One region of the Kitasatospora sp. NPDC127035 genome, then DNA from elsewhere that is predicted to be linked to it. Evidence: riboswitches for the same ligand, from Rfam matches in the RefSeq annotation. Region 1 holds a riboswitch; each other region holds the start of a gene.
The links. Region 1 has a riboswitch for cyclic di-AMP ahead of ACFWIC_RS19625 (hypothetical protein). Riboswitches for the same ligand answer to the same signal wherever they lie in the genome.
Positions count from the first base shown of each region.

Region 1 (9,237 bases):
TGCTACGAGTTCCAGAACGGCCACCGGGTGCGCTGCACCTTCCCGGCCGGGCTGGGGGTGTACCGCAGCGCGACCGCCCTGATCCCGGTCAGGCTCGCCACGACCGTCCCCCTCGGCAACCTGGAGGGCGGCTACGTCGCGGTGCGCGGCGACGACGACCACAACGAGGCCAACAACCGGCAGCCGTTCGCGATCGAGGTCGTGCAGACCGCCTGAGACCGCCCGCTCCTCCGGGAGCGGACGGTCTCGGGGCCGGTCCTAGCGGTAGACCCGGACGTAGTCCGCGGCGAAGGTGATCGGCGCGGTGCCCTGGGGCGCGGGGTGGTACTGCCCCGCGCTCAGGGACAGGTTGAGGATCAGGTACGCGGACCAGGTGGTGCCGACGCCCTTGCCGTCCGAGAAGACCTTGACCCCGTTGACGTACCAGTCGACGGAGGTGGCGCCGTAGTGGGTGCCGATGGTCACCCAGCCGTCCTTGGCTATCGCCTTGGCGTCCGTGTAGTACAGGTGACCCGGCTTGACGTGGTTGGTCAGCTCCAGCAGGTTCGGGTTGTCGGGGTGGTACTCGAAGGTGTCGATCTCCCCGTTGCCGTTCTTCCAGGTCCACAGCGCCGGCCAGGCGCCGGTGCCGGCCGGGAGCTTGACCCGGGTCTCGGCGTAGTCGCCGGTCTTCACCTGGAAGCCCTCACCGGAGTACTCGGTGGTGAGCAGCCCGGTGTCCCAGGACTGCTTGCCGTTCTCCAGCTTGTTGGCGCCCGGCCTGGCGGTGAACGTGGCGGCGCCGCCGCCGACGGTGACGTTGTTCTTGTTCAGCCAGTCGAGCTTGTTGTCGTCGGGGTTGTGGTTGCCGTAGCGGTAGGCGCTGCTGCGGTCGCCGGTCCAGCGGGAGCCGTAGGCGATCGGGCCGCTGAACTCGTCGGACCAGGTGAGCTTCTTGCCCGCGACGGGGGCACCGGTGGCGGGGGGCGTCGTCGGGCTCGTGGTGGGGGGCGTGGTGGGGGGCGTCGTCGGCGACGGGGTGGGGGTCGGGCTCGGCGTGGCGGTGGCGGAGACCACCAGCTGCCGGGAGGGCAGGTTGTGCCAGGCACCACCGAGGTCCTGCCAGAAACCGAACTGGGTGTAGGTGCCGGCCGCCAGGGTGCGCGCACCGGTGGTGATCGACAGGCCGCTCGGGCAGATCTGCGCGTTGCTGACGTTGCCGGGGAAGTCGAGGTTGCGGCCGGCCGCGTCGCGGATGCCGACGCCGACGGTCTTGGCGGTGAAGCAGGCCGAGGAGTGGACGGCCAGCGAGGCGGTCGAGGCCTTGCCGGCGACCATGGTCGCCGGGGTGAGGGCGTCCTGGGTGACGGTGGGCGCGGTGACGGCCTGGGCTCCGGTGAGGGCCGGGACGCCGAGCAGGCCGGCGCCGGTGACGGCGAGCACTCCGGTGGCGGCGAGGGCGGCGGTGCGGCGCCGGTGGGTGGGGCGGGCGTGGCGGGGCGCGTGGCGCCGGGCAGGCCGGTGCGGGGCAGGGGGCATGGCTGGGTCCTCTACGACGCCTGCGAGGTGAGCTGTCGGGTTCGGGCTGAGGTTGCCCGGCCGCCCGGGGAGCGGCTTCACCCCTAGCCGCGGTCCGGGCGCGGAGGCGCACGGACCGGGCACTGACCTTGGGTCCCCCGCTCCCGTCCGCTGTGGTGCTCGGGTGCCGACCGGCGGGTGGACAGGACTCGGCGTCCCGACGGCGGGAGTCCGCGACAGCGGACGCCCCTGCAGGCTAGGCAGGCCGCCGGGGACCGGACAACCTCGCACGGACGGTTGTCGCGCAGGTCACAGACCCGGCGTCCGCGGATGATCAACGCGCCTGCGGAGTTGATCAGTTGGGAGGAAGCTACGGATCAGGCCCCGGCCGGGACCCTCCGGTCCGGGGCGGCACCGGCGCCGCGCTCCCGAGGAGCACCGCGGCCCGGTCGAGGAGGGCCGCCCGGAAGGACCGCCCGGGAGGGCAGGTTCCCCGACCGGTGGCGGGGCGGAGCGGGAGGCGGCCGGCAGGAGGGCGCGGCAGGAGGACGTCCGGTGCGGGGCCCGGCCCGTCGGCCCCGGCCCCGTGCCCGAGTACGCCGCGAAAGACGGGGCGGTCGGATAGGTTGGGGATCCAACCGCGCCGGAACCGTCCGGACCGCACCGGGAACCGCATGAGAGACGAGGACCAGCCCCACCATGACCGCCCCCCTGCCCGGCTTCGCCGGCCGCACCTTCCTGTTCCAGGTCGACAACGGCGCAGCCTTCCGCAACGCCTACTCGGCCGACGGCAAGCGGCTGCGCTGGGAGGGCCTCGGTGAGTCGGCCGGCCAGTGGGAGGACGTCGCCCTGCACGTCGCCGAGGTCGGTCCGCAGCTGTACTTCGTCAGCTGGACCGAACAGAGCGGCATCACCGTCAGTCACGTCATGGACCTGGGCCGGATGACGGTCCGCGCGTTCTGGACGTACGAGGGCGAGGGCGGCCGGGTCGGCGAGCTGCACACCGGCACGCTGCAGTCCGTGGCCTGACGGCCGCCTGTCGGCCCCGGGCCACCGGGGACGTGCCGGCCGTCCTGGCCGCCTGCCGATCGGGCCCGGTGGTCAGACCGTCCGGCCGGGAACCACCAGGTGCTGCGAGATCCACTCCAGCGAGGACGGGAGCAGCCTGCTCCAGGTCTCGAAGTTGTGGCCGCCCGTCTCCAGCATGCTGTAGGAGACCTTCATCGGGCTGCGCGTCGCGGCCACGAACGCCTCGGTCTCGCGACGGTAGTCGCCGTCGCCCTCCTTGGTGCCGGCCAGCAGCACGGCCACCTCGGGCTGCGGCAGGTTCTTGAGGCGCCACATCAGGTCGGCCTCGTTGCGGCGCTGCTCGCTGCCCTTGAAGAGGTCACCGGTGGTCGGGTCCTCGGCGGCCCGGTAGTAGCCGGAGAGCGAGACGGCGGTCGGGTAGACCTCCGGGTGGCGCATGGCGAGCTTGAGCGCGCAGTAGCCGCCCGTCGAGTTCCCCATGAACGCCCACGCCCGCGGATCGCCGGAGACCCGGTAGGTCGCCTGGATCGCCGAGGGCACGTCCTTGGTGAAGTACGTCTCGGACTGCGGGCCGCCCGGGACGTCCTCGCACTCGGTGTCCTGCGGCAGGGCCGGCGAGGGACGCACCAGCACCAGGACGGTCGGCTGCATCCGGCCCTCCTGGAGCAGCTTGAGCGCCGCGCCCGGGTAGTTCAGCCGGGTCACGAGGTTCTTGGCGATGCCGGGGAAGCCGGTGCTGACGACCAGCGCCGGGAACTGCTTCTGCTCGTACTCCGGCTGGAAGTACTGCGGCGGCAGGTAGACGTAGCCCTCGGTGGAGAGCCGGGTGGTGGCACCGTCGATGCGGATCTCACGGATCTCGCCGGACTGCTCGGGGTCACGGCCCAGTGCCCCGCCGCCCTTGACCTCGGCGTGCCCGATGGTCTCGACGCGCAGCCGGCCGGAGGCGTCCGCCTTGTTGTGGATGACCACCGGACCGCTGTCGCCGGTGCCCAGCAGGTCGTCCCAACTGCTGTAGAAGGCGAAGTAGTTGTTGGCGACCAGGCCGAGCGCGGCGAGCACGGTGAGCTGCGTCGCGCACAGCGCGCCGATCCGGCCGAGCACCGCCTGCCAGGTCCGCTTCGACAGTCTCGGCCACAGCCAGACCGTCCCGGCCATCGCCGCGACGGCGATCAGGACGGTCAGTGCCAGCACCTTGTGGCTCGTCAGACCCATGTCTTGTTTGCTCCCACGCCTCGTACTCCCCCGCCCCCGGGGGAAGGACACCCGGGAGGGCCGCCCCGGTTCCCCGTTCACAACGGGGGCCGTCGCCGGGGCGCGACCACCCACCCTAGCGGTCCGAAGCGGTGCCCCGGACCCGCCGACCAGCGGTCATCGCCTCGGTCTCCGGGAGGAGACGCCCGCCGCGCGTACGGGCCGGCCTCGCGCGGGAGGGCCCGGCGAAGCACGCTCCGGACCACGGGAAGGGCGAGGGCGCGGTGGGGCGAGGGCCTCCCGCACGGCGCCGGGACCACGCTCGGACGGCGCCGGGAAGTCCGGGCCGGTTGTTCCGCCTGGGCCCGCGTCAGCTGACGCGGGCCCAGAGACCGAGGCCCGCGGTGAGCTCGTGCATGCAGCGGGCGCCGAGCTCCCGGGGCGATCCGGGGCCGGTGGCCGCGGCCCCGGAGACGGCCCACTGCTCCAGGGCGACCCGGATGGCGGTGGTGGCCGCCGCGGCGGCGAGCCGGATCTCCAGCACGTCGGTGCCCTGCGGACAGCGGGCGGCGATCGCCAGGTGCAACCGCTGCTCGGAGTCGGCGTGCACCCGCTGCCACACCGAGGCGAGGCGGGGGTCGCGGAGCAGGTCGCGGGTCCACTGCATGGCCTCGACGGCGTCGTCGTCGGGCGGCGTCAGCGACTCGGCCGCCGAACGTTCCAGGGCCTCGCGCACCGGCAGGCCGGCCGAACCCTCGGCGAAGAGCCGCACCCAGCGCTCGCCGCCCGCCGCGAGCAGCGGGGCGACGGCGTCCTCCTTCTCCGAGAAGTAGCGGTAGAAGGTGCGCAGCGAGATGCCCGAGGCCTGGGCGATCTCCTCCGCGGTGGTCGCCTCGGCCCCGCGGGCGGCGAAGAGCGCCGCGGCGGCGCGGGCGATCTCCAGCCGGGTGCTCTCGCGGCGGCGCTGGTTGAGGGTGGGGCGTCCGGTCACGGGGTCAGGCTACGCGGACGGCGGGCCCGGTGACACGTTGCGCCGCCCTGGCACGGGAAGACGGCAGGGCGTGGCCGGTCGATGTGACGCGAGGAGCACAGGTGACGCGTCACGCCTTTTTGGCACGACGTGCCACATGGGCGTACGGTGCCAGTGAGGTCGCGAGACCACGAACGGAACGGAGTACCACCATGGAGCGCTTCAACGGACGGAACGTCCTGGTCACCGGCGGCGGCTCGGGCATCGGACAGGCCACCGTGCACCGGATCCTGGCCGAGGGCGGGCGGGTCGTCGCCGCCGACGTCAACGGGACCGGCCTCGGGGCCACCCTGGAGCGGGCGACCGCCGACGGCACCGCCGACCGCCTCACCACCGTGGTCCTGGACGTGTCGGACGAGACCGCCGTCCGGACGGGCGTCGCCGAGGCGGTGGCAGGACTCGGCGGGCTCGACGTCCTGGTGAACGCCGCCGGCATCCTGCGCTCCTCGCACACCCACGAGACCAGCCTGGAGTTCTGGAACAAGCTGGTCGCGGTCAACCTGACCGGCACCTTCCTGATGACCCGCGAGGCCCTGCCCGCCCTGCTCGCGGGCGGCCGGGGCGTGGTGGTGAACTTCAGCTCCACCTCCGCGACCTTCGCCCACCCCTACATGGCCGCCTACGCGGCGACCAAGGGCGGCATCCAGTCCTTCACGCACGCGATCGCCGCCGAATACGCCAAGCAGGGCCTGCGTGCGGTCTGCGTCGCACCCGGCAGCATCGACAGCGGCATGACCCACGACCCGGGGCTGCCCGCGGACGCCGACCTCGGCCTGCTGGCCAAGCTCTCCCCCGCCCTCGGCCAGGGCTTCGCCGGACCGGAGACGGTCGCGGGCGTGATCGCCATGCTCGCCTCGGAGGACGGCGCGTTCGTCACCGGGACGGAGATCCGGATCGACGGCGGCACCCACATGTGAGGCGTGGCGCCGCCTGGGGCCCGCCCGCACCGACCGCCCGCGTCGGCCGGGCGGGCCCTCCGGTCGCTCAGGCCGCTCCGGTCGCTCAGGCCGGCCGGCCCGGCCCGAGCCACTCGGCGGCGAAGGCCCGCGCCGGGTTGGCGGTGAGAAGCCGGTGCGGAAGATCGGGGCCGAACGCCCGGGAGAGCCGCGGCGCCAGGGCCGTGAGCAGGTGTGCGGGACCAGGGGCGCGGCGGGCCGAGCGGGTGGTGGTGTCACCACCGAGGAGCAGCCGGTCGCCGTGGCCCGCCTCCACCACCGCGGCGACGGTGTCGAAGAGGTGGTGGTCGGTCGCGTGGTGGGCACGGGAGGGACCGTCCAGGGCGAGGTACGCGCCGGACGCGGCGAGCTCCCGGTGCAGCCGCAGGTCGGGGTGGCGGTTGAGGTGGCCGAGGATCACCCGCTGCGGCCGGACGCCGTGGCGACCGCAGAGCAGATCGAGGACCTCGGGTGCGGCGGTGCCGAGTTCGTGGTGGACGGCGATCGGCGCGCCGGTGGCGTGGTGCGCCTCGGCGGCTGCCGCCATGACCCGGCGGGTGTGCGGGCCGAGCCCGTGGTACTCCCCCGCCACCTTGATCAACCCGGCCCGGACCCCCTCGGGGGCACCCCGCAGTCCGACGGTGAGCTCGGCGACGAACAGCCCCGCGAGCCCGTCGTAGCGCCGTTCCAGTTCCGCCGGGTCGTAGTGGACGGCCTGGTGGAGGCCGGTCGCGGCGACCAGGTGGACGCCGGTCGCCCGGGAGAGGGCGGCGAGCTCCTCGGCCCGCCGCCCCATGCCGAACGGGGTCCACTGGACCAGCGCCCGCCCGCCGGCCGCGGTGAAGTCGCGCAGGACCGCTTCGGCGGCGGTGGGGTCGTCGAGCTCCTCGCCGGGAAGCAGCGGGCTGCGCAGGAAGAGGTGGTCGTGCGCGTCGCAGACACCGAGGTCGACGGGGTCGAGGTCGCCGAGGACGGTGCGGACCGAAGGGCGCGTGGTGCTCACGGCGCCCCGGCCCCCGCGGCGGCGGCGTCGTCCGCCTCGGCGAAGGTCGCGGCCGCGACGCGCAGCCCGGCCAGGGCCTTGGGGACACCGACGTAGGGCGCGAGGTGGACCAGGACCTCGGTGATCTCCTCCCTGGTCAGACCGATCCGCAGGCTGTTGCGGACGTGGTCGGCCAGTTGCGGTTCCACTCCGCCGAGGGCGGTGAGGGCGGCCAGATTGGCGACCTGGCGGTCCCGCAGGGCGAGCCCCGGGCGCTGGTAGGTGCCGCCGAACAGGGTGGTCACGATCCAGTCGGGGAAGCCGGGCGCGAGTTCGTCGAGCGGGCCGAGGGTGCCGGTCCGGGTCCGCGGGTCGGCCAGCCGGTCCAGCAGGGCGTAGCCGGCGGCGCGGTCGAACGGGGCGGGAACGAGGCCGGCGGCGGTGACGTCGGCCGGGACGGAGCCGGTGGCGGTGGGGCCGGTGGCGGTGAGGCCGGTGGCGGTGTGGCCGGTGGCGGCAGGGCCGGTGGCGGCGGGATCGGCGAGGTCCATCGGGAAGGGCGGTCCTTTCACCAGTGGCGGCCGACGGGCAGCCGGTCGAGTTCGGGGCTGGACAGGTGGTGCACGCGGTAGCGGGTGCCGGGCGCGTCCTCGGGGGCGGCGCGGAGCCAGAGGGCGATGTGCAGCAGTTCCCACCGCCCCGGGTCCACGGCGACGGCCGCCGTGTGCAGGTCGGGGTGGTCGGGCAGTTCGGCGAGCGCCCGTTCGACGGCCTCGGCGGGGTCGGCGTCCTCGGGGAGCCGGTAGAGGCGGCGGGTGGCGGCGGCCGGGGTGCCCGGCGCGCCGCCCCGGCGCAGGCCCGCGCCCAGCCAGTGCCGGACGGCGGGCCGACCGAAGTCGGCGCTCAGCCCTCGGAATCCCGGGCCCCAGAGGAAGCCGTTCATGCCTTCGGCCGTGCGCCAGAGGTAGAACGGCGCGTACTGGTTGACGGGCGACCCGTCGAGGCCGCGCTCGCGGACCAGATAGGCCTTGAGTCCGAGACCGGGGTGGCCGTCGAGGAGGTGTCCCCTGGTGGCGATCCGCCGGTGGACGACCGTCATGTCGTAGTCGGCGGGGAGGGTGATCTCGTACTGCATGGCGTGCACGGGCGGACTCCCCGGGGGTCGGCGGAACGCGGGCGGGTGCGACGCGGGCGGGACGGCGGTCCTGCGGCCCCGTTCAGCCGGCCCGGTGCGCGGCGAGCAAGGCGGTGACACCGCGCACGGCCCGCTCGAACGGTTCGGCGCTCTCGGCGGCGCGGGCGAGGACGTAGCCGCCCTGGACGACGGCGACCACGGCGGCGGCGAGGTCGGCCGGGTCGGCGGCGGAGCGGAGCTCGCCGGTCGCCTGCCCCTCGGCGACGACCTCCGCGATCCGGCCGCGCAGCCAGGTGAAGGTCTCCTCGACGGGGGCGCGCAGCCGCGGGTCGGCGACCACCTCCGGGTCCTGGGCCATCCGGCCGATCCGGCAGCCGCGCAGGACGTCGCGCTCGCGGTTCAGGTAGGCGGCGATCCGGTCGCACGCGGTGCCGGGAGCCGCCAGGTCGGCCTCGGCGACGGCGCGCATCTGCTCGGCGCTGCGGCGCAGGGCGGCGGCCGCGAGGTCGGGCTTGCCGTCGAAGTGGTGGTACATGCTGCCCTGGCCGACGCCGGCGCGCTGCTGGATGGCCTTCGGGCTGGTGCCGACGTAGCCGCGCTCCCAGAGGAGCTCCTGGGTGCTCTCGACGAGACGGTCCTGGGTTGCCATGACGATCACGGTACCCACCGGCGGGCGCGATGTACATACCAGTAGGTACAGAACCCTCGGGAGGCCCGAAGGCCCGGAGACGCCCACGGGCCGTGGGCCGCCCCCCGGCGGTCCACGGCCCTGCGAGATCGTCGTCCCCGGCGGGGCCGGGCGGCATTCACCGCAGGACGGTGGCGCGCATCACTCCGCACACCGCCGGGCGTCACGGAGCGTCACGCCTGCGGCCGGACGGACGGCAGCTCGCGCCGGATCACGGGGGCGACCTCGCTCGCGAACAGCTCCAGCTGCTCGTGCTGGACGTCTTCGGTGAGCGCGTCCACCCCGATCCCGACCACCTCGTTGCCGAAGGCCTCGTGGTAGCGGTGGATCTTCTCGATCACCTGCTGCGGGCTGCCGACCAGCGCCGAACCGCGCTCCAGCGCGTCCTCCAGCGACTCGAACGGCGACTTGTTGTGCCGGCCCGCCGCCGAGTCGAACAGGGCGTCCCAGTACGGGCGGAACCCCTCCACCGCGTCCTGCGACCGCTCGGCGATGAACAGCCCGCCGAACCCGGTCCCCACCCGGGCGTCCTCGGGGGCGCGGCCGTAGTGCTCCCAGCGCTCGCGGTAGTGGTCGACCAGCGCCTTGTACTTCGGCAGCGGGTGGAACGCGTTCGCGGAGAACAGCGGGTCGCCGTAGCGGGCCGCGAGCTCGGTGGACAGCGTGCTGGTGGCGCTGCCGTGCCAGACCGGGATCGGGGTCTGGTAGGGGCGCGGCCAGGTCGTGACCTCCTTCAGCGCCGGCCGG
Region 1 covers NZ_JBHXDN010000026.1:81,979-91,215, forward strand. The annotation lists gene ACFWIC_RS19620 (hypothetical protein) at 1-216, shown strand, start outside; gene ACFWIC_RS19625 (hypothetical protein) at 259-1,518, opposite strand; cyclic di-AMP (ydaO/yuaA leader) riboswitch at 1,528-1,676, opposite strand; gene ACFWIC_RS19630 (MoaF N-terminal domain-containing protein) at 2,197-2,526, shown strand; gene ACFWIC_RS19635 (alpha/beta hydrolase) at 2,599-3,741, opposite strand; gene ACFWIC_RS19640 (TetR family transcriptional regulator) at 4,091-4,711, opposite strand; gene ACFWIC_RS19645 (SDR family NAD(P)-dependent oxidoreductase) at 4,903-5,667, shown strand; gene ACFWIC_RS19650 (phosphotriesterase) at 5,753-6,688, opposite strand; gene ACFWIC_RS19655 (carboxymuconolactone decarboxylase family protein) at 6,685-7,218, opposite strand; gene ACFWIC_RS19660 (DUF4865 family protein) at 7,236-7,811, opposite strand; gene ACFWIC_RS19665 (TetR/AcrR family transcriptional regulator) at 7,885-8,451, opposite strand; gene ACFWIC_RS19670 (LLM class flavin-dependent oxidoreductase) at 8,664-9,237, opposite strand, start outside.

Region 2 (9,237 bases), on a different contig from region 1:
TTCGGGAGGCCATCGTGGCCATCCGAACACGGGCCGGCCCCGCCCGCATCCGGAGTGGTCCGGGGCGGGCGGGGCCGGAAGGTCACCGAGAGTGGCCGGGGGTCAGGAGGAGCGGGAAGCGCGGGCGGAGCGGCGGTCGGGCGAGGCGGGCGGTCAGCGGCCGAGCAGGCCCCGGGCGGCGAGCCGGTTGACGTTGGTCAGGCCGCGCACCAGCTGCGGGGTGACGAAGACGAAGAGCAGGCCGATCAGGCAGACGCCGGCGATCTGCGGCGTCGACTCGACGTAGAAGACGTGCTCGACACCGTCGCTGTCGTAGAAGTCGAACAGCTTGTAGCCGGGCCAGTCGGTGTAGGTCGGGAAGACCCAGTGGTAGACGGGGTAGAGCGCGAGCGACCAGCCCACGGTCAGGAAGACCGTCGACATCACGAGGCTGAGGATCGCCCACGGGAACATCACCACCTGGTAGAGCACGGCCTTCCAGCCGGCCGCGTCGGCGAGGCGGGCGGTGACCCCGCCCCAGACGCCGGGCCGGGTGGCCACGACCGGCTCCGGGCCGGGCACGTCCAGGGCGAGCATGGTGCGCACCCGGGACCGCTCCAGCCGGCCGAAACCGCGGGCGGCCGTGGTCAGGGCGGCCAGCACCGGCAGGCCGAGGACGGTGACGAAGGTGCCGAGGCCCAGGCAGAACAGCGTGACGGCGAGGGTGAAGCCGGCCGTCACCACCGGCAGGCCGGTCAGCGTGTAGCCGAGCTCTCGGTAGAAGTAGGAGGTGAACGGGGCCCGCCAGGCGTACGGCGGCTCCTCGGTACGACGGACGACGCCGTCGTGGCGGTCGTACGCGTCGTACGCGTCGTACTCGCTGCGCTGCATGCTGTGGGTGCTCATGGCGGGGTCTCGGTCCCTCGGGTCGGTCTTCGTGCGGCGTGTCCTGCTGACTCCTCAAGCCTGCCGAAACGCCGTCGCGGCGGACATCCGGCTCCCCGGCGAACCGGAGGTGGGGTTATCCCCCCTCCCCCCGGCGTCCCCCCGTCACCGCCCCGCAGGACCGGGCCACTCCTCGGCGAGCAGGGCGTACCGGTAGGAGTCGTGCCGGCGGCCGCGCAGGCGGACGTCGTGCCGGATCCGGCCCTCCGGCCGGAACCCGGCCCTGGCCAGGACCCGGACCGACGCCGCGTTGTCGACGTCCACCCGGGCCTCCAGCCGGTGCACGCCGAGCGCACCGAAGGCCAGGCCGCAGAGCAGCTCGGTGATCTCGCCCGCGTAGCCGCGGCCCCAGACGTCGCGGCGCAGCGCGTAGCCCAGCGACGCGGACCGGCGGTCACCGAGCCCTAGCGCGGCGTTGCCGATCGGGACGGCGTCGGCCGGGTCCTCGGCATCCGCGAGCCGGGTGACGGCGAGCCGGTAGACCGTCCGTTCCTCCTGCTGGGCCTCCTCCAGGTACTGCTCGATCTGGTCGGCGCAGTCCTCCCGGTCGCGCGCCTCGAACGGGAGGTACCGGGTGGCCTCCGGGTCACCGAAGACCGCGTACAGCGCCTCGACGTCCTCGGGGGTGTGGTGGAACTCGCGGATGGCCAGCCGGGGGCCGGTGAGTCGGACGGGCACCATGCCTGCCGACCCTACCCCCGACCAGCGGTTACGGTTCGTGGTTATGGAAGACGAAGACCTGCGGCTCGCCCCGCGCACCAAGGCCGCCGAACTGCTCGCCTGGGCGGAGACGGAGGGCCGCGCGCCGGTGCCGGAAGGCCCGCTCCGGGCAGTGCTGGCGCTGCTGGAACTGGGCGGGGGCAGGATGCACGACGGCTGGCCCGAACTGACCTCGGGCGCGGTCGAGCACCTGCTGTACGAACGCCTGCACCTGTACGTCCAGCCCGCGCCGGGGGAGGACCCGCTGGCGTACGGCGCGGCGGTGCGGCTGCTGATCGACCACCAGCGGGCGGCGCGGCGGCTGAACGCCAAGCGGCAGGAGCGGCTGCACGCGGAGGCCGAGTGGCAGGGCGAGCTGGCGACCGGGCTGCTGCGCCGGGCCGACCTGGTGACCTGGCCGCGGCTGTACACCCTGCTGCTGCGTGCCGACGGGGTGGACACCGCCGACGGGGACGCGGTCCGGTCCTGGCTGGAGGCCTTCGGAGGGCTGGCCGAGGAGGAGCGGCTGGCGGCGTTCGCGGCGCTGGAGGAGGACGGCACACTGGACCCGGTGGACGACGGGGGCTGGGGCGGCGGGACCAGGGAGCTGGCGGTCGGGATGGCGTCGGACGGTGCGCGGCGGCTGCTGGAGCAGGGGCTGATGCAGCGCAGTTACCGGAACCTGGCGGAGCTGACCGCGTTGGGCCGGCCGATGCCGTCCGAGCTGGCCGGGGACTTCGGGGCGTTCGAGGAGGCGGCGGTCGGGGCGGCGCTGGAGCTCTCCGGCGAGTGGACGGTGCCGGGGCTGCCGTGGCTGCTGGTGGACGAGTTCCCGGAGCTGGCGGCGGAGCCCGGGCAGGCGGAGATCGACGCCTACCTGGCGGCGCTCCCGGAGGAGACGCCGGACGACCCGTCGGACCTCCGGTGGGACCACCCGTCGGACGACCCGTCGGGCGACCGGTGGGACGACCCGTCGGGCGAGCCGCACGGGGAAGAGTCCGGGGAGCGGCCCGGGGCGTGACGGACGCGCGGGAGCCCCGGCGCGGTCCTCGAAGGACCGCGCCGGGGCTCCTCGGCGTCGAACGGGTCGCAGCGCCTCGCGGGCTGCCGGGCTCGGCTCAGCGCGGCTCGGCAGGGGTCGCAGGGATCAGGGGTTGATGCCGCGCTGCTCGAACCAGCTCTCCGGGTCGACCGGGGCGCCGCCGCCGGGCCGGACCTCCAGGTGCAGGTGCGGGCCGGTGACGTTGCCGGTGGCACCGACCTTGCCGATCTGCTGGCCGGGGACGACCTTGCCCGAGCCCTTGATGATCGAGGAGAGGTGGCAGTACCAGATCTCGGTGCCGTCGGGCAGGGTCTCGACGATCCGGTAGCCGTAGGACCCGGCCCAGCCGGCCGAGGTGATGGTGCCCTGGCCGACCGCGTAGACGGCGGTGCCCGTGTCGGCGGCGAAGTCCAGGCCGGTGTGCAGGTGGGCCCAGTAGCGGGCGCTCTGGCCGTAGTGGGCGGAGAGGCTGTAGTCGCGCACCGGCAGGTTGATGGCGGCGAGCTTGGCCTTCTCGGCCTCCTCGGCGGCGCGCTTGGCCTGCGCCTGCTGGGCGACCTGGGCGGCGCGCTTGGCCTCGGCCTCCTGGGCGGCCTGCACCCGGGCGGTCTCGTCGGCGGCGGTGCGCTGGCTGTCGGCCTGCTGCTGGATCCTGGCGGCGAGGGCGAGCCCGGGGTCGGCCGAGAGGGCGACCGGGGTCTCGTCCGGCACCTCGACGGCGGGCGCGGCGGCCGGCGTCGCGGAGGCGAAGCCGGTGGCGCCCAGGGTGGCCGCGACGGCGGTGACGCCGAGCAGCGGAGCGGTGCCGCGGGTCTGACGGGGCATCCGGTGCCGGTTGATCTCGGCGGTCTGCGGAGCGGTCTCGTCCGCCGGGCCGCCGAACAGGCCCGGGTGGGCCGCAGGGCGGGGGTGGTCGAGCAGCTGGGTACCGGCGGAGAAGCCGGACGGGTGTGCCGGGGTGTGCGTCGACGCCACGGAGGCGCGCTCCTTTCCTTCCTTCGCGCCTACCGGGTTAGCTGACGGGTTCGGAGCAGGAAGGTCTCCTACGGCTGGGCCTGGGCCCGGCCGATTCACCCCAAGGAACATGGTTCCCCGGCTCCCTGGCCTGCCCGAAGGCCGGCCGGCGGGATTAGGCGACGGCGCACGGTGCCGTCTGGTTACGGCGTTAGGGACCGCGCTGCGTTATCAAACGTTAATCCGAGAGGCCCCCGATTCCAAGCCATCTGTTGAGGAGGACGGGATACGGGCCGGACACGCGCGGTCCGATGGGCGTTTTGGGACGATTGACGACAACTGACACTACCGAACGTGATAGGACGTCAACGAACGGCCCCCCATCTGAGTACCTCTACTCATGTGCGACCGGAGTCCGCGCGGCCATCCTGGCGCCATGAGCACACCGATGCAGTCACGCACCACGGCCGCGTACTACGTCCAGGCCGTCCTGTCCTTCTTCCTGTCCGCCGTCGCCCTCGCGATCGGCATCGCCTACCTCCCGGTCGGGGCCTGGACCCGGGCCTTCCTCGGCCTCGGCCTGCTCTACACCATCACCTCCGCGTTCACGCTGGCCAAGGTGGTCCGGGACCGGCAGGAGTCCACCGAGCTGGTCACCCGGGTCGACCAGGCCCGGCTGGACAAGCTGCTGGCCGAGCACGACCCGTTCAAGGTGGAGGGGGTCTGAGGCGGAGGGCGCCCCGGCGCCTCCGCCGGGAGCGGTCACCGGGCCGGCCGCCGGACCGGTCGTCACGCCCGGCCGCCGCGCCCGCCCCCCTCGGAAGCGGGTCATAGCTTGACGGCTAAGGCTATTAGCCTTAGCTTTATGGCTATCGGCGCAGTCGCCGACGACCCGAACCCGCGCGGCGAGCCCGCCCGCGGCGGACCGAGGAGGCCCACCATGACCGGCACCGCCCCCGTCACCCGCTACCTCGACCTCCCCGGCGGCCGACTCGCCTTCGACGACTCCGGCCACGGCGACGGCGTCCCCGTCGTTCTGCTCCCCGGCATGCTCGACAGCCGGGCCACCTACCGGCACCTGCGCCCGCTGCTGACCGCCGCCGGCCGCCGGGTGATCACCATGGACCTGCGGGGCTTCGGCGAGTCCTCGATCACCTGGGACGACTACTCGCCCTCCGCGATCGCCCGCGACGTCCTCGCCCTGCTCGACCACCTCGGCATCGAGCGGGCCGCCCTGGCGGGCAGCTCGTACACCGGCGCCACCGTGGTCCGGGCCGCCGGGGACGCGCCGGAGCGGGTCGCCGGGATCGTCCTGCTGGACGCCTTCGTCGAGAACCCGCCGCCGAACGCCCTGCAGCGCGCGGTGGTCGGCGCGATGGGCGCCCTCCTCGTCCACTCGCCGGCCTTCTGGGGCCTGTACCAGCGGAGGTTCGCCTACCCGACCGCCAAGCCGGCCGACCACGACGCCTACGTCGACGGGCTGGTCGCCGCGATGCGCACCCCCGGCCGGAAGACCGCCACCCGCGGCTACGTCCGCGGGGACTCCGCGCCCACCGGCTGGACCTCAGCCGTGCGGTGCCCGGCCCTGGTCGTGATGGGCTCCAAGGACCCCGACTTCTCGAAGCCGGAACTGGTCGCCGACCGGCAGGCCGCCGCGCTCGACGCGCGGAAGGTGATGATCGAGGGCGCCGGGCACTACCCGATGGCCGACCACCCGCAGGCCACCGCCGACGCCCTGCTGCCCTTCCTCGCCGCCCTGGCCTGAGCCGCCCACGGGGCCCGGCTCCCCCCGGGCCCGAAACCGCGCAGCCCGGCCCTGAGCGGCTCCGCGCGGCCCTGAGCGGCCGTACGCGCCCCTCGCAGCCCCAGCCACCACCGAAGCACCCTGGAGAACCGCCGTGCCCCGAGTCGGTCTGACCCCCGAGCAGGTCGTCGACCACGCCCTCGCCCTCGTCGACGAGCAGGGCCCCGAAGCCCTCACCCTGGCCGCCGTCGCCGGGCGCGCCGGCGTCGCCACCCCCTCGCTGTACAAGCACGTCAGCGGCGGCCTCGCCGAGCTGCGCCGGCTGGTCGCGGTCCGGGTGACCGGAGAACTGGCCGACCGGCTGGCCGAGGCCGCCGTCGGACGCGGCGGGGACGACGCCGTCGCCGCCGTCCTGCGCGCCTACCACGCGTACGCCACCGAGCACCCGCACCGGTACGGCGCCCTGCCGCAGGCGCCGCAGCCGGACGAGGACCTCGCTGCGGCGGCGGCCCGGCTGGTCGGAGTGATCGTCGCGGTGCTGCGCGCGTACGGGCTGGAGGGCTCCGAGGCGATCCACGCGGCCCGGACCTTCCGCTCGCTGGCCCACGGCTTCGCGGCGCTCTCGATCGGCGGCGGCTTCCGGCTCGCCGAGGACCTGGAGGACACCCAGGACCGGATGATCACCGTGCTGACGGCCGGACTGCACGGCTGGCCCCGGCCCTGAGGGCCCCCCGGGCCCGCGGGCGTCCCGGCGCCCGGGCCCCGGCCCACGAGCCCCGCGCCCGGCGCCGTGCGGGAGGGACGACCTGCGGCGGCGAGAAGGGGCGGGGGCCGCGGTCCGCGGACGGAGAACGACGAAGGGCCCGGAGCGGGGGACGCTCCGGGCCCTTCGGTGCTGTGGGGCTAACAGGACTTGAACCTGTGGCCTCTTCCTTATCAGGGAAGCGCTCTAACCGTCTGAGCTATAGCCCCGTGCTGCACGGAGAAGGGTACCGGACCGGAAGGGGGTGCCACGCCACCGGCCGCCCCGCGGGCGGTTCCGAACGGACAAACGGGATCAATCGACCATCAGGGGTTAGATTGGCCCGGCCGGCGGACGGCCGTCCGGAAGGGCCGTCCACCGGCGACGCAGGGCGGGCACCACCGACGGCCGGACCCCGACTCCGGTACGCCGTCCGGGCTACCGCTCGCCAGCACTGGAAATAGGGTATTAAGAATTGACTGGCTCATAAGGAACCGGAAAGGCCGGAAATCCCGTGGACCCGCGCAGCAGCCCCACCGCGCGCAGTGCCATGCGCTGTGTGCGCTTATTGCTCGGCTGCACCAGCGCCGCCGAACTGCTCGGAACCGTCCTCGCCGAGGGGCCGGCCTGGATCACCGGCGAGGGTTCCGCGCTCTACCTGCTGGACTCCACCGGAATGCTCCGGCTCACCGCCTCCCACGGCCTCCCCGACTGGGCCCACGAGCGCTACGGCGTCGTCGATCCGGCCGGTGACCTCCCCGCCGCGACGGCGCTCCGGCTGCGCCGGCCGTACCTCCTCAGCCCCGAGCGCACCAGCGTCGACTACCCCAATCGGAACGCCGGGATGGGCACCGGAATGGTCGCCGTCATCGCCCTGCCGATGGTCGTCGACGAACAACCGGTGGGCGTGCTCGCCCTCGCCCTCGCCCACCGGGGCACCGTCCCCCGACGCGACCTGGACGTGCTGGAGACCCTCGGCGACGCCTGCGCCCACCGGCTCGCCCACCTGCTCGACCACGCACACCCCGAACGCCGGGACCGGACCGACCGGGGCGCACCCGCCGCGCCGGGCGGGTCGGCCGCGCCGGGCGGGTCGGCCGGACGGCGCGGGCCGGGCGGTGTGCGCCCCGGGCCGGATCCCGACGGCACCGGTCCGGCCTCCGCACCGGGCCACCCGATGCTCTCGCTCGCCCTCCGGGCCGCCGGACACGGCGCCTTCGAGCGCGACCTGGTCACCGGCGAGACCTACTGGGACGCCCACGCCCACCGGCTGGTCGGCCGACCCGCACCGGACGGGAGCGGGCCGGCCCCCGCGCCGGACCTCGACCTGCTCGTCCACCCCGAGGACCTGCCCGACGTCCAGGCCGCGCTCGCCGAGGCGCTCGCCACCGGCGGTCCGTACCGGATCCGCTACCGGGTACCGCGCCGGGGCGGCAGCGGAGTGATCCGGATCGAGGAGACCGGGGAGGTGATGCTGGACGTGCACCGCCGGCCGGTCCGGATCGCCGGACTGCTCGCCGACCGCGACCACGGCCGCGCGCCCGAGGAGCGCCCGGCCGCCCCGGAGAGCGGCACCCCGGCCGTCGGAGCCCGCTCCGCCCTGCTGCTGGCCCTGACCCGGGCCCTCTCCCGGGCGGTCACCGTCCGGGACGTGACCACGACGGTCACCGATGTCGCCCGGCCGGCCTTCGGCGCCGCCGGCATCGTGCTCGACCTGGTCGACGAGGGCCGGCTGCTGCCCGTCTCGCACACCGTCTACGGCGGTGCGCGGCGTACCGAGCTGACCCGGCTGGCCGACCTCTCGGAGGGGGTGATGCAGCGCGCCCTGGCCCGCTCCGCACCCCTGTTCAGCGAGCCCGGCCGGACCGCGCGGGGCCCGGGCGGGCCCGGGCGGGGGGCGTCGGCGGAGGCGGGGAACGGGGACGGGCAGGGCGGGGACGGCCAGGTCACGGACGGGCAGGACCCGGACGGGCAGGGCGGGGGCGGCAGCACCGGGGACGGGCCGCTCGCCCCGGCGGCCTGGGCGGTGCTGCCGCTGATCGCCTCCGGCCGGCAGGTCGGCTCCTGCCTGATCACCTTCGCCACCGAACGCGCCTTCGGCCGCGAGGACCGCACCCTCTACTCGGCGTTCGCCGGCATCCTCGCCCAGTCGCTGGAACGCGCCCGGCTCTACGACACCCACCACCACCGGGCCACCGAGCTGCAACGCGCGATGCTGCCGCGTTCGCTGCCCCGGCTGCCCGGGATCGCCAGCGCCGCCCGCTACCTGCCGAGCACCGAGGGCATGCAGATCGGCGGCGACTGGTACGACCTGCTGCGGCTGCCGGAGGGCCGGATCGGCCTGGTGATCGGTGACGTCCAGGGCCACAACGCCGAGGCGACGGCCGTGATGGGGCAGCTGCGCAGCGGTCTCCGCGCGTACGCCACGGACGGGCACGACCCGGCCGCCACGCTGTCCCGGACCAGCCGGCTGCTCACCGAGCTGGACACCGACCTGTTCGCCACCTGCCTCTACCTCACGCTCGATCCGGCCGACGGCACGCTGCGGGCGGCCCGCGCCGGGCACCCGGCCCCGGTCCGGATCGCCGAGAACGCCCGGGCGGTGGAGCTGGAACTGCCCGGCGGGCCGCCCCTGGGCGTCGACCCGGACGCGCCCTACCCGCTGGTGGTGGAGCACCTGGCGCCCGGCGAGACGCTGCTCGCCTACACCGACGGCCTGGTGGAGGACCGGGAGGAGGACTACGACGAGTCGGTGCACCGGATGCTCGGCGGGCTGGAGCTGTGGGCGCGCAGCACCGGTCCGGTCCGGGTCGGGCCGGGGCCGGCGCTGGAGCGGCTGGCCGATCTGCTCACGTTGAACGTGACCGAACGCCGCTCCCGTCCGGACGACGTCGCCCTCCTGTTGCTGCACCGCTTGTCATCAGGGCAATAAGGCCCTTGCACGGGCGCGGACGAAGTGTTCGGTGACCGTCCGGTCGGGCCCGAAGAACGGTGGATCGGCGTGCTATTGACGGGATATCGACGAGTTCTGGTCACTTGGCGAGATCCGTTCACACCTTCGTAGGATCATCACCCTAGAATTCGCGGCGTGACGATGACTCAGTGGTGCGCAACGGCAACCGGCGTACTCGC
Region 2 covers NZ_JBHXDN010000010.1:165,027-174,263, reverse strand. The annotation lists gene ACFWIC_RS09550 (class I SAM-dependent methyltransferase) at 1-13, opposite strand, end outside; gene ACFWIC_RS09545 (sensor domain-containing protein) at 154-885, opposite strand; gene ACFWIC_RS09540 (GNAT family N-acetyltransferase) at 1,030-1,605, opposite strand; gene ACFWIC_RS09535 (hypothetical protein) at 1,649-2,644, shown strand; gene ACFWIC_RS09530 (M23 family metallopeptidase) at 2,771-3,640, opposite strand; cyclic di-AMP (ydaO/yuaA leader) riboswitch at 3,653-3,811, opposite strand; gene ACFWIC_RS09525 (YiaA/YiaB family inner membrane protein) at 4,056-4,346, shown strand; gene ACFWIC_RS09520 (alpha/beta fold hydrolase) at 4,485-5,384, shown strand; gene ACFWIC_RS09515 (TetR-like C-terminal domain-containing protein) at 5,518-6,087, shown strand; tRNA gene ACFWIC_RS09510 (tRNA-Ile) at 6,262-6,335, opposite strand; gene ACFWIC_RS09505 (SpoIIE family protein phosphatase) at 6,620-9,037, shown strand; gene ACFWIC_RS09500 (ATP-binding protein) at 9,200-9,237, shown strand, end outside.
Region 2: another riboswitch for cyclic di-AMP. It lies ahead of ACFWIC_RS09530 (M23 family metallopeptidase); the one in region 1 lies ahead of ACFWIC_RS19625 (hypothetical protein).

Region 3 (9,237 bases), on a different contig from region 1:
GTGATGCGCGGCTCGACCGGCGCAGGCGCGCGCTGACGGATCGGACGAACGGCCGGGGTCCGGGAGCAGGCCGCTCCCGGACCCCGGCCGTTCGTCGTGCGGATCAGCCCTCCTGGACGGCCGGGCGGTCCGGGGTGACCCGGTGGCCGTCGGCGGCGTCGCCGGTCCGGGTCTCGGTGCGCCGCCCCCGGTCCAGGTAGTCGCGGAGGATCAGTTCGACGGCGTCCTGCGGGCTCTTCGTGCCGGACAGCATCATCGCGTCGATCGCGAGGTTGGCGTCGAGCGTGACGGTGACCTGGGCCATGGTGACTCCTCCTCGGGGACAGAGCAGCAGCATGCCTGGTGCGGCCGGATTTGACCATGACCTTCCGGGGCGGGGCGTGCGGGGTTCCGGGGGCGGTCCGGCGCGGGACGCACCGGGGCCCCCGGGGAGGGAGCGACCTGGCTCCTCCCCGGGGGCCCCGGGCTTTCGCGGGTCAGACCCGGCCGTGGGTCAGACCCGGCCGGCGAAGTCCGGGGCCCAGTTGGCCAGGGTCTGGGTCCGCACGCCCGACCTCGGGTTGGCGGCCTCGACGTACTTGCCGTCACCGATGTAGAGCGCGACGTGGTGGACGCCGGAGTCCTTGCCGTTGTTGGACCAGAACAGCAGGTCGCCCGGCTTGAGGGCGTCGAGCGAGACGTGCGTGGACGCGGCGGCCTGGTCGGCGGCGACGCGCGGGACGGTGATGCCCGCGGCGCGCAGCGCGGCCTGGGTGAGGCCGGAGCAGTCCCAGCCGCCGTTGCCGGTGCCGCCGTAGACGTAGGCCTGGCCGACCTTCGACTGGGCGAAGGAGACGGCCGCGGCCATGCTGCCGGTGGCGGCCTGGGCCGGGGCCGGGGTCTCGGCCTGGGCGGCGGGCTTGGCGGCCGGCTTGGTGGCCGGGGCGGGGGTCTGGGCGGCCGGCTCGGTGGTGGCGGTGCCGGTCCCCGTGTCCTTGGCCCGGTTGAACCAGTCGAAGCCCTTGCCGGACTCCTCCGAGGCCTGGTTGCCCTTGGCCCGGTCGCCGAAGGTCAGGTGCTGGCCCGGGTAGATGCTGTGCGGGCCCTCGGTCAGGGTGGCGCGGTTGAGCTCGTAGAGCCGCTCCCAGCCGCCCTGGACGTCGTTCTTGTCGGCGATGGAGGAGAGCCAGTCGCCGACGGCCACGGTGTAGTCGGCGGACTGCTTCCGGTCGCCCTGCTGGCCGGTCTGCTGGCGCCACTGGCGCCCGTCCTGGCCGCCGTCGCCCTGGCGGGCGGCGTCGGTGGCGGCGGGAGCCTGCGCCTGCGGCTGGGCGGCCTTGGGCGCGGCGGGCTGCGTGGCCTTCGGCTGGGCGGCGGGCTTGGCGGCCGGGGCCGGGGTCTGGACGGCCGGCTTGGCGGCGGCCGTGGAGGTGTCGACGGCGGCCGGGGTGCCGCCCTTGGTCAGGCCGGCCTTGACCGAGCAGACCGGCCAGGCACCGGGGCCCTGCACGGCGAGCACCTTCTCGGCGATCGCTATCTGCTGGTCCTTGGTGGCGAGGTCGGCGCGCGCGGCGAACGAGGTGCCGCCGAACTCGGCCCAGGTGGAGCTGGTGAACTGGAGTCCGCCGTAGAAGCCGTTGCCGGTGTTGATGCTCCAGTTGCCGGTGCTCTCGCACTGGGCGACCTTGTCCCAGGTGGCGACGGAGGCGGCCGAGGCGGTGCCGGTGGTGAGGCAGGGGATGGTGAGGCCGATGCCCGCGACGCCGAGGGTGGCGATGGCGCGACGGGTGCGGCTGGACAGGCGGGTGCCGTTGGTGGGCAGCATGAAGACGCGGTCCTCTCCCACGCCTGCGAGGTGAGCTGTCGGATTCGGGCTGGAGTTGCCCGGCCGCGCTGTGGACGCGGCTTCACCCCTAGCCCTGGTCGGTCCGGGGACCGGCCTGGGCGAACTACCTGTGGTTCCCCCGCTCCTGCCGTGGTGCTTCGTACTTCCAGCGCACCCGACGGCAGGACTCGGCGTTGCAGGGGAGCTGGGTCCGTGTGGCCACGAACGGGGAGCACGTTAAGCAGAGCCGCCTTCAAACCGCAAACATGTGTGAGGCACGTCACTGTTTGCGAAATCCGTGGTGGGTGGCTGTCCTTCATGATCAGAAATGACCGATTTCATGCAACGCCCGTCGCGGTCAACGCAACTGCCTATGCTTCAGAGCGTCGGTAGGACGCCGGCGCCGCCGCAGCCGCCCGTGGGGAGGGCTACGCACCGATGGCCATGGACGAGGACCCGGACCCCGCCCGGCCGACCGGCCGGGCGCGCGGAGCGCACCGCAGGGCAAAGCATCGCAGAGCGGACATCCCGCCCGAACCGCACCTAACTCCCTTAAGTCGCCGCACTTTACTGCGCTGGCTCGCCGTCGGCACCGCCTTCGCGGCGGTCAGCGGCGAGGAGGTGCTGCGGCGCTCGCTGAGCGGCCCGACCGAACCGGTCGCCGCCGTCGCCGGATCGTCCACGGCCGTCGGCGCGGACCGGACGGGAGCCGGAGGCCACGGTGGGGCGTCCCCCGAGGCCGCTCCGGTCGGCGCCGCGCCCGAACAGCCGGCCCCCGCGCCCACCGTCGACCAGAGCGGCCGCCGCTGGTCCGACCCGGCCGGCTGGGGCGGTGCCGTGCCCGGCCCGAGAAGCACCGTGCGGATCACCGACCGGGTGCTGCTCGACACCGACGCCGCCGTCGGCACGCTGCTGGTGGAGCCGACCGGCGCCCTCACCTTCGCCGCCGACCGCACCCTCACCCTCGCCGCCACCGGGAACGTCGAGATCCGCGGCGCCCTCGCCCTCGCCCCCGACGGCACCCACACCCACACCCTGCGCTTCCCCGCCGTCGACGAGAGGCGCTTCCAGGGGGACGGCATGAAGGTCGTCGACACCGACGTGGGCCTCTGGGTCACCGGCGCCGGCTACCTGCGGCTCGACGGCGCCGCCAAGACCGCGTGGGTCCGCGCCGACCGCGAGTTGAAGGCCGGCGGCACCGAGCTGGCCCTGTCCGCCCCGCCCGCCGGCTGGCTCCCCGGCGACGAACTGGCCGTCACCCCGACCGGCCCGCCCGACCAGGAGGGCTTCGCCGCCCACTACGACCTCGTCACCGTGCGGTCCGTCAGCGGAGCCACCGTCACCCTGGAGTCGCCGCTGAAGCACGCCCACCCCCTGGTCGCCGCCGGAGGGGGCGTCACCGTCGGCGCCGAGGTGCTCAACCTGACCCGCACCGTCCGGGTCGAGGGCACCGCCGAGGGCCGCGCCCACGTCCACCTCACCAGCTCCCGGCGCGCCGACGTCCGGCACGCCGCGCTGCGCTGGGTCGGCCCGCGCGCCGACACCAAGGAGACCTGGAGAGGACAGGACGGCACCGCCCCGGTCACCGCGGCCGTCCTCGGCCGGTACGGGCTCCACTTCCACCAGCTCGGCGACGCCACCCGCGGGACCGTCGTCGAGGGCGTGGTCGTCCGCGACGCCGGCAGCCACGCGTACGTGCCGCACGCCAGTCACGGCATCACCTTCCGCAGCTGCATCAGCCACGAGACCTGGGAGGACGCGTACTGGTGGGACGGGCCGCTGGACACCCGCACCCCGCAGCGCCCCTCCGACGACATCGTCTACGAGTCCTGCGTCGCCTCCCGCACCCTGCTCGAACCCCACCCCCGCGCCTACCGGCTGACCGGCTTCAACCTCGGCGCGGGCACCGGCGGCAAGGCGGTGGACTGCGTGGCCGTCGGCGTCCAGGGCGCCGACGGGGCCTCCGGCTTCGAGTGGCCGGAGAACAGCGAGGGCGTCTGGACCTTCGAGCGCTGCCTGGCCCACAACAACCTGCGGGACGGCATCTTCGTCTGGCTCAATGCCCGTCAGCACCACGTGGTCACCGAGTTCGCCGCCTACCACAACGGCGGCTGGGGCATCGAGCACGGCGCCTACCTCAACGACTTCGACTACACCGCGAGCGTGCTGTACGGCAACGCGGGCGGGGGAGTGGCGCTGCACTCGCTCGGCCGGGACGAGGGCACCGTGTTCGACGGACTGCTCGTCGACGCGGCCGGGCAGAGCGACTTCGCCGTCTCCACCGCCCGGCACGAACTCGCCGGACAGGCCGTCACCTTCAGCCGGAGCCGGTTCACCGGCTACCGGCGGGCCGGCGTGGCCTTCCGGGCCACCTCGGACGGGCAGCCGGACGACGTGCTGCTGCTGGACTGCGAGTTCGGCGGCAACGAGCTCTGGCTGGACCCGGAGGCCGTGCGGCCGAAGAACATCCTGCTGCGCCGGGCCGGGCAGACCGAGGTGCTCAAGGTCCGCAAGCCGGACGAGGAGGGCGCCGCGCAGCCGCAGTGGAACGCCGCCGCCGCGCCGGTGGCCACCTTCGCGGCGCAGTCCCGGCCGGTGCGGCTGCCTGCCCTGAAACTGAAGGACGCGGCCTCGCCCACCAGTCGGGTCGGCCGCTGAGGCCGCCCCGGGGGCCGCGGCGGCGGTGCGGGGTCCCGGTCCGGCCGGAGGGCGGGGGGCCGGACCGTTCCGGCCGGTGCGAGCAGCCGAAGGGGCCCGGAACGGATGCGTTCCGGGCCCCTTCGGACGGGCTTGCGCTACTGGGCGGCGTGCCGTCCGCCGGAGGGCTCCGCGGCGACGTCCCCGGCCTCCGCGGCCTGCGCCTCGAAGTCGACGGTCGGCAGCGTGGCCAGGTAGGTGGAGGCGATCAGCTGGCCCACCGTCGGGTACGCGCCCAGCGGGGCGGCCGACGGGCAGCCGGACTCCTCGGCTGCCGTGGCGAGCAGCTCGGAGTCCGCCTCCGGGCCGATCACCAGGGGGGCCAGCGCCGGGTTCTGCGAGCCCATCTCCCGGAGGTGGGCGACGGCCGCGGCCACCGAGCCGGGCAGGTCGAGCGCGGCGGGGACGACGGGCACGGCCAGCCGGGCGGCCAGCAGCATGCCGGTGATCCCGGCGGCGTCGGCGGCGGCCTGCCCACCGACGGTGGTGAGCACCACGCCGTCGGCGGCGGTCGCGATGGCGAAGAGCCGGGCCCGGTCGGCGCGGGCCAGACCGGCCTCGGAGAGGCGCACGTGCACGGCCTCGGCCAGCAGCGGATGCGGGCCCAGCACGTCGGTGACGGGGGCGCCGTACTCGGCGGCGAGGGCGTACAGGTCGGTCAGGAAGTCGTGCGGGCCGGGCACGAGGGGCACGATGACCGGCGTGGGCAGGCCGGCCTCGGCCGCCTCGTCCAGCAGTTCGGCGACGGTGCGCTCGGCGCCGACCTCGGCGCCGTGGGCCGGAAGGTAACCGGCTGCCGTCTGCACGCCGTTCTGCTCGCTGCGGACGATGGACAGCAGCTCCTCGACCACGGACCGGGATTCCGGTCCGGCGGCCGCGGGCACGGCGAGCAGCAGGACCGGCGAACCGGTCGGGATTTCGGGGCGCTCGGGACGGCGGTGGCGCCCCCGCGCACGGGAGCCTGGGGTTCGGACGGGCAGTGGCGCGCCCGGGATGGCTGCGGTGCTCATGGCGGAGATCGTAGGACATTCCCCCGCCGTGCTCGCAGTCGGCTGCCGTACGAGGAGGGGCGGCCCATCCGAAAACCGGACATAACCGGCCCGAACCCGGTTTCTCTCCCGGTATCCGCTCAGATGCGAGAGGAGGAGCTCCGCGTTGCAGGAGGGGCGCGTGAGATGTCTCACAGGGCGGGCATCGTCTGACGGAGGGTCACAGTGGGGTCACAGCGGTGCGACTCCGGGCTCCCGAAGATCAACATTCAGCGGGTGGTCGCCTACGGGCCGTCATCGACATCCGGCCGATTCGGTCGACTATGTCCACTTACGTACCGTCAGGTGCGCGGCTCGTGAAGAGTTCCGGTTCGGTGTCGAAAAGCCCGTGCACCTGCAACGTCCCGTGCTGATGCACGTGCACTGGAGCTATCATCACGTCAAGTGAGGCGTTGTGCCGGGCCGGTACGGGGCCGGCCGAGCCGTTCGGCTGAGAGCCGGGGCGCCGAGCTGGACGACCCACTCCGGAGCTCTTCGGGAGATTTCTATGCACGACACGTTCGACACGTACAACGGGATGGCCGCTGCGGACCTCAAGGGCGTGGTCTGGCAGAAGAGCCTGCACAGCAACTCTCAGGGCAACTGCGTCGAGTTCGCCGCCCTCCCGGGGGGCGATGTGGCGATGCGCAACTCCCGCTTCCCGGACGGTCCGGCGCTCATCTACACCCGGGCCGAGATCGAGGCCCTGCTCCTGGGGGCCAAGGACGGGGAGTTCGACCACCTGGCGGTCTGACCGGCCGCCGGCTTCACCATCGGGGGGCCGTCGTGGGTGCTGACACCACGACGGCCTTTGTCTTACCGGCTCCGCCGCCCTGCGAGCCGTCGTGCCACGAGCTGCCGTTCCGCCGGCCCGGCCGCCGTTCGCGGGCCCTCGCCCGCCGGCCGCCGTTCCGCCCGCCAGGGTCACCCGCCGTCGCCGCCGTGCCGAGCCGCCGCACGCGGATCGGAGGGGCGCACCGCCGCAAGGGTGGCCGGTACCCGCTGCCCGAGGGTCACCGATCGCCGTTGCCGGGGTGTGTCGCGCTGGTGTGTGGTCTCCCGCCGGGCGGTGTGGTGCTCCCGGGGGTCCTGTCACGGGTCGTGCGCCGTGCTAGGCCGAGCGTCGGTGCCGTCCGCTCATCTCGGGGGCCGGGATCGACCGTTGTTCCGGTTCCGCCTCGAACAGCGCCCAGACGACCTTGCCGCCGCCGAGCGGGTGCCAGCCCCAGGAGTGGCTGAACGAGTCGACCAGGTGGAGGCCGCGGCCCGACTCCGCCACGAAGTCGGCCTCCCGCGCCACCGGGCCGATGTTGCTGGGGTCGCTCACCGCGCAGACCACCTGCGGGGAACGGTGCACCAGGCTTATTCGGATCGGCAGCCTCCCCTCGGCTGCGCACTGCATGGGAAAGTCGTAGTCGTCCGCCGCACCGGGGCGCGCGCCGATCGCGTGCCGCAGGGCGTTGGTCACCAGCTCCGAGGCCACCAGCGCGACGTCGTCGAAGAGCTCGCCCAGGCCCCAGCGGTGCAGGGCGGTTCTGGCGAAGTCGCGCGCGGTTCTGACGGCTTCATATCGAGGAGCGAGCGTACAGGTGACCACATGGGGGTCGACTGCCAAAGCCGTTCCGGTGCTCATGAAGAGCTCCTCCCATAAGGGGGCGGACACGGCTGGACCCGCCGGGGTCATGCCGGTCACCTCCGACTCGCTCGGCCGCACGGCCGCCCACTCGACCAGGCGCGCGCGCACAAGGGCCCGGAGGCGCGGGGGCGCTGCCGGGCCTGTGCACGGAGTCGCGCGTGGGGTCGACGCGGAGCCCGCGGGATTGCCAGGGATGTGCAGGTGCACGTGCACCATCGTCCTCTGCGCTCACTGCAGATGCAAGAGTCGATTCACGTGCAGTCGTTCAAATGGCATATGCAAGCGCCGGATGCACGTGCATCCTGGTGTGCGGAGTACAGAACTGATAGGAACATCCGTCAGTATCGGCACCGTGAGCGCTCAACTGATGGCAGACTGTGCGCTGTTTGCCCTAGGTGGAGGTTAGGACCACATGACCACAGTTCAGCCGGGCGGCGGCTCGATGGTCCGCCGGATCCTCCTCGGCTCCCAGCTGCGCCGCCTCCGGGAGGGGCGCGGCATCACCCGCGAGGACGCGGGCTACGCGATCCGTGCGTCCGAGTCCAAGATCAGCCGCATGGAACTCGGCCGGGTCAGCTTCAAGGAACGCGATGTCGCGGACCTGCTCAGCCTCTACGGAGTGGACGACGGCCTGGAGCGCGAGGCGCTGCTCGGGCTGGTCCGCGAGGCCAACAAGTCGGGCTGGTGGCACAGCTTCAACGACGTCCTGCCGGGTTGGTTCCAGACCTACGTCGGTCTGGAGGAGGCCGCCGCACTGATCCGCACCTACGAGGTCCAGTTCGTCCCCGGCCTGCTCCAGTCCGAGGAGTACGCACGGGCGGTTTTCGGCCAGAGTCGGCCGGTGATCAGCGAGGAGGAGGTCGAGCGCAGGGTCAGCCTGCGGATGCGCCGCCAGAAGCTGCTCACCGAGGGCGAGAGCCCCCGCCTCTGGGCGGTCATCGACGAGGCGGCGCTGCGCCGTCCGGTCGGTGGGCCGAAGGTGATGCGCGGCCAGGTCCAGTACCTGATCGACGCGGCCGAGCAGGCCAACGTCGTGATCCAGGTCATGCCGTTCCGCTTCGGTGCGCACGCCGGTGAGTCCGGTGCGTTCACCATCCTGCGCTTCCCCGAGCAGGACCTGGCGGACGTCGTGTACCTGGAGCAGCTGACCAGTGCGCTGTACCTCGACAAGCGCGACGACGTCGACGCCTACATCCAGGTGATGGAGCGGCTCTGCGTGGACAGCCTCACGCCCGAGCGCACCATCGACCTGCTGGCCTCGATCCTGAAGGAGCGCTGAGCGCCGGACGTCCCCGTCCGCCGCGCGCCGCTCCACCGGACGGCCGAGGTGCCAGGGCAGGTCGTAGCGGCTGAAGAGGTCCGCGCGGATCGGCGCCAGCGGCACCTCCGCGCCCGGGAGCAGGACGCCTATGCAGCCGCCCATCAGGGCGCTGCGCAGCACCGCGTGCTCCGCGACGGGGTCGGGCGCACCCCAGTCGCGCAGCAGTTCCTGGAGGATCGAGCCGAGCCGTTGCTGCTCGGGGTCCTGGACGAAGGCGCCGGTGTCCGGGTCGAGGATCAGCGCCAGGTGCGAGCGCATCACCCGCGGGTGGTCCATGGCGAGGCCGAGCACCGCGTCGATCGCCCGGGCCAGCCGGGCCTCCGGTGTCGCGTCGGGCGCGAGCTCGCCGAGCGCGGTGGAGAGCTCCTGGTGCATCATCCGGTGGGTCGCCGACTGCATGAGCAGCCGTTTGCCGTCGAAGTAGTACGAGAGCAGTCCGCGGGCCAGTCCGGCCCGTTCGGCGATGTCGGTCAGCGTGGTCCCGGCGTATCCGTGCCGGTCGACCAGTTCGACGGTGGCCCGCATGATGCGTCGCCGGGAACGCTGACGCATCTCCTCATTGACCGAATCCCCGCGAGGTGCCATCGTTTCTGCTCCGTACGTTCGTTGGCTGTCGGCCAATATACTGGCGCGGCCGGCGACCGGACCGCGGCCCCCGGGCCTTGGGCCGGGCGGCGGCGTTCGGTTCGTACGGAGGCGCCGGCTCTACCAACACGGGGGTTTGGTGGAGCCGGCGCCCGCCCGGGGACTC
Region 3 covers NZ_JBHXDN010000002.1:10,507-19,743, reverse strand. The annotation lists gene ACFWIC_RS01155 (LacI family DNA-binding transcriptional regulator) at 1-36, shown strand, start outside; gene ACFWIC_RS01150 (hypothetical protein) at 104-304, opposite strand; gene ACFWIC_RS01145 (transglycosylase family protein) at 494-1,825, opposite strand; cyclic di-AMP (ydaO/yuaA leader) riboswitch at 1,812-2,008, opposite strand; gene ACFWIC_RS01140 (hypothetical protein) at 2,243-4,462, shown strand; gene ACFWIC_RS01135 (sirohydrochlorin chelatase) at 4,600-5,511, opposite strand; gene ACFWIC_RS01130 (DUF397 domain-containing protein) at 6,038-6,283, shown strand; gene ACFWIC_RS01125 (ATP-binding protein) at 6,641-7,162, opposite strand; gene ACFWIC_RS01120 (helix-turn-helix transcriptional regulator) at 7,578-8,444, shown strand; partial or broken gene ACFWIC_RS01115 (TetR/AcrR family transcriptional regulator) at 8,940-9,011, opposite strand.
Region 3: another riboswitch for cyclic di-AMP. It lies ahead of ACFWIC_RS01145 (transglycosylase family protein); the one in region 1 lies ahead of ACFWIC_RS19625 (hypothetical protein).